2 regions of the Streptomyces sp. NPDC004658 genome follow, and region 1 is predicted to be linked to the other one. Evidence: riboswitches for the same ligand, from Rfam matches in the RefSeq annotation. Region 1 holds a riboswitch; the other holds the start of a gene.
What was found. Region 1 has a riboswitch for thiamine pyrophosphate ahead of thiO (glycine oxidase ThiO). Riboswitches for the same ligand answer to the same signal wherever they lie in the genome.
Positions count from the first base shown of each region.

Region 2: another riboswitch for thiamine pyrophosphate. It lies ahead of thiC (phosphomethylpyrimidine synthase ThiC); the one in region 1 lies ahead of thiO (glycine oxidase ThiO).

Region 1 is NZ_JBEXKG010000050.1:12,412-16,073, reverse strand. It holds gene ABZV94_RS19170 (thiazole synthase) at 1-599, opposite strand, end outside; gene thiS (sulfur carrier protein ThiS) at 603-815, opposite strand; gene thiO (glycine oxidase ThiO) at 812-2,023, opposite strand; TPP riboswitch at 2,021-2,132, opposite strand; gene ABZV94_RS19155 (hypothetical protein) at 2,186-2,536, shown strand; gene ABZV94_RS19150 (FAD-dependent oxidoreductase) at 2,569-3,662, shown strand, end outside.
Region 2 is NZ_JBEXKG010000001.1:42,585-46,246, forward strand. It holds gene ABZV94_RS00190 (hypothetical protein) at 1-333, shown strand, start outside; gene thiC (phosphomethylpyrimidine synthase ThiC) at 451-2,235, opposite strand; TPP riboswitch at 2,228-2,405, opposite strand; gene ABZV94_RS00200 (YibE/F family protein) at 2,477-3,662, shown strand, end outside.

The DNA.
Region 1 (3,662 bases):
CCCAGCTCCATCGCCAGCGCCGCGTCCGACGCCGTACCGGCCCCCGCGTCCAGGATCACCGGCACGCGCGCGTGCTCCACGATCAGCTGGAAGTTGTGGGGGTTGCGAATCCCCAGACCGGACCCGATCGGCGAGCCCAGCGGCATGACGGCGGCGCACCCCACGTCCTCCAGCTTCCGCGCGAGCACCGGATCGTCGTTCGTGTACGGCAGCACCGTGAACCCGTCGTCGACCAGTGTCTCCGCCGCCTCCAGCAGCTCCACGGGATCCGGCAGCAGCGTCCGCTCGTCGGCGATGACCTCCAGCTTCACCAGGTCCGTGCCCAGCGCCTCCCGGGCCAGCCGGGCGGTCAGCACGGCCTCGCCCGCGGTGAAGCAGCCGGCCGTGTTCGGCAGCACCCGGATGCCGAGCCTCTCCAGCACCGACAGCACCGACCCGTGCACGGAGGGGTCCACCCGGCGCATCGCGACCGTGGTCAGTTCCGTACCGGAGGCGACCAGCGCCCGCTCCAGCACGTCCAGGCTGGGCGCCCCTCCCGTGCCCATGATCAGCCGGGAGGAGAAGGTCAGGTCACCGAGGACCAGGGGATCGTCGGCCATGGCTCAGCCTCCCTGCACGGCGGTGAGGACTTCGACCCGGTCGCCGTCGGCGAGGGCGGTCGTCGCCCACTGCGCGCGCGGGACGACGGTCTCGTTGACGGCGGCGGCCACCCCGCGCGGGGCGGCGGTGAGGGTCCGGACGAGGGTGTCGAGGGCGGTGCCCGGGGCGATCTCCCGGCGCTCCCCGTTGACGGAAATCATGACCGGGCCGTTCATGCGGGCTGCTCCAGCTCTTCCATCGTCTCCTCGGATGCGGTGTCCTCGCCGGGCGCCGCGTTCTCCCCCGGCGCGCCGAAGCGCCGCGGCGTGAACGGGCGGGCCTCCTCGGGAAGCTCACCGGTGACCAGGGCGTGCGCCAGTACGTCCCCGGTGACCGGGGTGAGCAGCACGCCGTTGCGGTGGTGCCCGGTGGCCAGCAGCAGCCCGGCCAGCCCGGACGGGCCGAGCAGCGGCGCGTTGTCGGGGGAGCCGGGGCGCAGCCCGGCCCGGGTCTCGGTGAGCGGCAGCTCGGTGATGCCGGGCACCAGCTCGTGCGCGTCGCGCAGCAGCTCGTACACGCCCCCGGCCGTGACGGTCGTGTCCCAGCCCAGCTCCTCGCTGGTGGCACCGACGACCAGTTCGCCGTTCTCCCGGGGCACCAGGTACACCTGGCCGCCCCGCACCACGGCCCGCACGGTCCGGCTCAGGAACGGCGCGTAGCGGCGCGGCACGGTCAGCCGCAGCACCTGTCCCTTCACCGGCCGCACCGGAGGCAGCAGCTCGTCCGGCACGCCCGCGAGGCGTCCGCTCAGGCTGCCGGCCGCGAGCACCACCCGGTCCGCGCGCAGCGCGGTGCCGTCCGCCGTGGTGACCCCGGCGGCCCGCTCCCGCACCACGTCCAGCCGCTGCGCCCACGCGCGGTGGAACACCACACCGGCCCGCTCGCACGCGTCCACCAGGGCCGCCGCCAGCCGGCGCGGGTCGATCTGGTGGTCGCCGTCGACCCGCAGCCCGCCCCGCACCCCGGGCGCCAGCATCGGTTCCAGGCGCCGGCACTCCCGCCCCGACAGCCACTCCGAGTCGAGGCCCGAGCGCTGCTGGAGCGCGTGCAGTTCGCGCAGGTGGGCACGGTCGTCGGCGTCCAGGGCGACGGCGAGGGTGCCGCAGCGGCGGTAGCCGAGGTCACGGCCGGTCAGTTCGGTCAGCTCGGCCGCGAAGGCCGGGTAGCGGCGGGCCGATTCCAGGTTCAGGGCGAGCAGGGTCTCCTCGCCGTAGTGCAGTTCGGTGACCGCGGCCAGCATCCCGGCCGCAACCCGCGCGGCCCCGCCGCCGGGTTCGGGGTCCACGACAACCGTGGCGAGCCCGCGCTGCGCCGCGCGCCAGGCCGTGACCAGGCCGATGATCCCGCCCCCGATGACGAGGACGTCGGACGTACGTGACGACATGGGCGTCCAGCCCCTCCCTTCGCCGGCATGACCCGGATCAGGTTCGTACGGTCGGAGGCCGCCAGCCTCCCTCTCAGCCCGGTGCGTCCGGGCTCCCGCGAGTGCTTGTACGGTGGCAACCCTAGCCCGCCGCCCTCCTCACCCGTAAGGGAGCCCCGTTCCATGGCCCGATCGCTCGACGGACTGATCCTCGCCCCCGTGGCGGACCAAGCCCCAGGTCAGGTGGGTACCCGCACGCGGTTCGCGTACCACGAGAAGGACGGCGAGATCTGGGCCGAGTACGCGGGCGGCGATATCGTGCGCGGCCATCTGGTCGGCACCCGCGAGGGCGACCGGCTGGACTTCCGGTACGTGCAGCTCAAGACCGACGGGACGACCTCCTCGGGGCACTGCGTGTCCACGGTCGCCGAGCTGCCCGACGGGCGGGTACGCCTGGACGAGACCTGGGAGTGGGAGTCCCGGGCCGGCTCCGGCACGAGCGTGGTCGAGCAGGTCACCGAGCACGCCCCCTGACTGACGGATCGTCAATTGTCTATGGTGATCGGGTGAGCGAGCAGACAGCGCAAGAGGGCACGGCACCGGAGCGGCGCGTGGTCGTCGTCGGCGCGGGCATGGCCGGGGTGCAGACCGCGGTCGCCCTGCGGGAGCAGGGCTTCCGGGGCGACGTGACCATCATCGGCGCCGAACCGCACCAGCCGTACGACCGGCCGCCGCTGTCGAAGGCGGTCCTGCTCGGCAAGGCCGAGGGCTCCGCCTTCGAGGTCGACTTCGAGTCCCTCGGGGTCGAGCTGCGGCTCGGCTGCGAGGTGTACGGCGCGCGCCCCGCCGAACACGAGCTGGACACCGAGACGGGGCCCGTGCCGTACGACGTCCTGGTCGTCGCCACCGGTGCCGAACCGGTCCGGCTGCCCGGCACCGAGGGCGTGCCCGGCGTGCACCTGCTGCGCACCCTGGACGACGCCGAACGGCTGCGCCCCGTGCTCGCCCGGCAGCACGACATCGTCGTCGTGGGCGCCGGCTGGATCGGCGCCGAGTTCGCGACCGCCGCCCGGGAGGCCGGCTGCGCGGTGACCGTCGTGGAGGCGGCCGGCCATCCGCTCGCCGGCGCCCTGCCCGCCGAGGTCGCCGCACCCATGGCCGCCTGGTACGCCGAGGCGGGCGTGGAGCTGCGCACCCACGCGCGCGTGGAGCGCGTCGAACCCGGCGAGGTGGTGCTCGCCGACGGCACCCGGCTGCCCGCGGGCGCCGTCGTCGTCGGCATCGGCGCCCGCCCCGCCACCGGCTGGCTGGCCGGCTCCGGCATCGAGCTGGGGGCGCACGGCGAGGTCCTCACCGACGACCGCCTGTGCACCTCCGCGCCCGACGTGTACGCCGTCGGCGACTGCGCCTCCTTCCCGTCGGCGCGCTACGGCGAGCGGCTCCTCGTCCACCACTGGGACAACGCCCTCCAGGGGCCGCGCACGGTCGCCGCGAACATCCTCGGCGAGACCCCCGCGGTCTACGACCCGGTGCCGTACTTCTGGTCCGAGCAGTTCGGCCGGTTCGTCCAGTACGCCGGCCATCACACCGCGGCGGACCGCCTGCTCTGGCGCGGCGACCCGGCAGGGCCGTCCTGGACGGTCTGCTGGCTCCGCGAGAA
Region 2 (3,662 bases), on a different contig from region 1:
CTGCTGCTCACCGCCCTGCGCAACAGCACCCCGGCGGACGACCGGGCACGGGACGCGGCCCACGAGGAACTGGCCAGGGCCAAGGAGGCCTGGCGGGACGCCTTGCTGGAGCGCGGCATCCTGCCCTTCCTCCGGGAGGCACTCAGCGAGCCCGGCCCGCCCGCGGCGCATCCGCCGACCCCGCCCGCACCGACCGGCCGCATCCCGCGCCTCGGCTACGACCGCCCCGGCTTCACCAGCCCCGAGGACGGCACCGGGACCGGCCGCCCGAGCTTCACCAGCCCCGACTACACGAGCCCGGACTTCGGCGGCCCGGAACACCGGCCCGAGTGACCCGAGCGGCCCACCGGTCCGCCGCCGTCACCCCGGCCGGCCGCGCACCCCACGGCGCCCGTCGCACCAGCCGGCCGCCATCGGACCGGCCGGCGCGACGAGTTCCGCATGCGTCGTTCAGTCGGCGATCGGCAGGTACACCCGGTTGCCGGCCGCCGCGAACTCCTTCGACTTCTGGGCCATGCCCTCCTCGATCTCGGCCCGGCTGCCGCCGTGCTCACGCCGGATGTCCTGCGAGATCTTCATGCTGCAGAACTTCGGGCCGCACATGGAGCAGAAGTGCGCCGTCTTGGCGGGCTCCGCAGGCAGCGTCTCGTCGTGGAACTCCCGAGCCGTGTCCGGGTCCAGCGCGAGGTTGAACTGGTCCTCCCACCGGAACTCGAAGCGAGCGTCGGACAGGGCGTCGTCCCACTCCTGCGCTCCGGGATGCCCCTTGGCGAGGTCCGCCGCGTGTGCGGCGATCTTGTAGGTGATGACGCCGGTCTTGACGTCGTCCCGGTTGGGCAGGCCCAGGTGCTCCTTGGGCGTGACGTAGCAGAGCATCGCCGTGCCCCACCAGGCGATCATCGCGGCGCCGATGCCGGAGGTGATGTGGTCGTACGCCGGCGCGACGTCCGTGGTCAGCGGGCCGAGCGTATAGAACGGAGCTTCATCGCAGATCTCCTGCTGAAGGTCGATGTTCTCCTTGATCTTGTGCATCGGGACGTGCCCCGGGCCCTCGATCATGGTCTGTACGTTGAAACGCCTGGCGATCCTGTTGAGTTCCCCGAGCGTCCTCAACTCCGCGAACTGTGCCTCGTCGTTGGCGTCCGCGATGGAGCCCGGCCGCAGGCCGTCGCCCAGCGAGTACGTGACGTCGTAGGCGGCGAGGATCTCGCACAGTTCCTCGAAGTTCTCGTACAGGAACGACTCCTTGTGGTGCGCCAGGCACCACGCGGCCATGATCGAACCGCCGCGGGAGACGATGCCGGTCTTGCGGTTGGCGGTGAGCGGGACGTACGGCAGCCGGACGCCCGCGTGGACCGTCATGTAGTCCACGCCCTGCTCGGCCTGCTCGATGACGGTGTCCTTGTAGATCTCCCAGGTCAGTTCCTCGGCCTTGCCGTCGACCTTCTCCAGGGCCTGGTAGAGCGGCACCGTGCCGATGGGGACGGGGGAGTTGCGCAGGACCCACTCGCGGGTGGTGTGGATGTTGCGGCCGGTGGACAGGTCCATGACCGTGTCGGCGCCCCAGCGGGTCGCCCAGGTCATCTTCTCCACCTCCTCCTCGATGGAGGAGGTCACCGCCGAGTTGCCGATGTTGGCGTTCACCTTCACCAGGAACCGCTTGCCGATGATCATCGGCTCGATCTCCGGGTGGTTGACGTTGGCCGGCAGCACGGCCCGGCCCGCCGCGATCTCCTCGCGGACCACCTCAGGGGACACGTTCTCCCGAAGGGCCACGAACTCCATCTCGGGCGTGATCTCGCCCCGGCGGGCGTACGCCAGCTGCGTCACCGCCTGGCCGTTGCGGCCCCGCCGCGGCTGACGCGGGCGTCCGGGGAAGACCGCGTCGAGGTTCCGCAGCCCGCCGCGCGGCGAGGTGTGCTTGATCCCGTCGTCCTCGGGACGGACCGGCCGACCCGCGTACTCCTCTGTGTCACCGCGCGCGATGATCCAGTTCTCCCGCAGTGGCGGCAGACCGCGGCGGACGTCCGTGTCGACGAGTGGATCGGTGTACGGGCCCGACGTGTCGTACAGCGTGACCGACTGCCCGTTGGTGAGGTGCACCTGACGGACCGGCACGCGCAGATCGGGGCGTGAGCCCTCGACGTACGCCTTGTGCCAGCCGATGGACTTCCCGGCCTCCTGGGACTTCTCGTCCTGGATGGAGGCAGGCGTGCGTGTGTCCTTGTTGGCCATGAGACCTACTCCCTACGCCGGCATTACCCGGTAACAGGTTCAGCGGTCGACGCAGCGGTTTCCGTCTGCCGACATTTCCTGTGGAACACCTCTTGTTCCACGTGAAACATCGCGTGTACGGAGGTCAGCGCCCTCTCAGCCCGGTGCTCCGAGCTCCCGCGTGTGCAAAGGTGCCTCCACGCTAGCGTCATGTGTGGCGCGGTGAACAGTGGGCCCCCACCGTTCTTGCGATGATCGGGCGGTGACCAGGATCGAGCAGTACCCCTACCAGCCGCCCGAGCCGCCCCGCCGGGACGACCCGGAACAGGGCGACGGACACGGCCACCGTCCACACAGCCACGATCACTCGGACGGCAACAGCCACTCGCACGGCCACAGTCACAGTCACGGCCCCGCGGCGCCCGTCTCCCAGCACCTGCGCAAGGTCATCGCGGCGATCCTGGTCCCCTTCACCGCTGCGGTCCTGGTCGGCCTCGTGGTGCTCTGGCCCGGGCAGGCCCCCTCCCATAAACGCACCGGCGTCGGCTTCGACCGGCAGACCCAGCAGGCGACGGTCACCCGGGTCGTCGAGGTCAGCTGCAAGTCGGTGAACGCGTCCGGCAGCAGCCCGACCGGCGCCACCTCCACCGCGCAGGGCGCGTCGGCGGAGGCGAAGGCCAACGAACGGTGCAAGAAGGCCACCATCCGGGTCGACACCGGCAAGGACAAGGGCCGTACCTTCACCGAGGTCGTGCAGCCGGACCAGTCACGACAGCTGGACCAGGGCGAGAAGGTCGTGGTCGCCTACGAGCCCTCCGCCCCCAAGGATCTGCAGTACTCGGTGACCGATGTGAACCGGAAGTTCCCCATGGCACTGCTCGCGGGGATCTTCGCGGTCGCCGTCGTGGTGGTGGGCCGGCTCCGCGGCGTCATGGCGCTGGTCGCCCTGGCCGTGAGCTTCCTGGTCCTGACGCTGTTCATCCTGCCGGCGATCCTGGAGGGTGCGAACCCGCTGCTGGTGGCCGTGGTCGGTTCGAGCGCCATCATGCTGATCGCCCTGTACATGTGCCACGGTCTGTCGGCGCGTACGTCGGTGGCGGTGCTCGGCACGCTGATCTCACTCTGCCTGATCGGCGTGCTCGGCTCGCTGTTCATCGGCTGGGCCGCCCTGACCGGCAACACGGACGACAGCACCGGCCTGATCCACGGCCTGTATCCGTCGATCGACATGAGCGGTCTGCTGCTGGCCGGCGTCATCATCGGCTCGCTCGGCGTCCTGGACGACGTGACGGTGACGCAGACCTCGGCCGTCTGGGAGCTGCACGAGGCCAACCCGTCGATGGGCTGGCGGGGACTGTACCGGGCGGGCATCCGCATCGGCCGCGACCACATCGCATCCGTGGTCAACACCCTCGTGCTCGCCTACGCCGGTGCCGCACTGCCGCTCC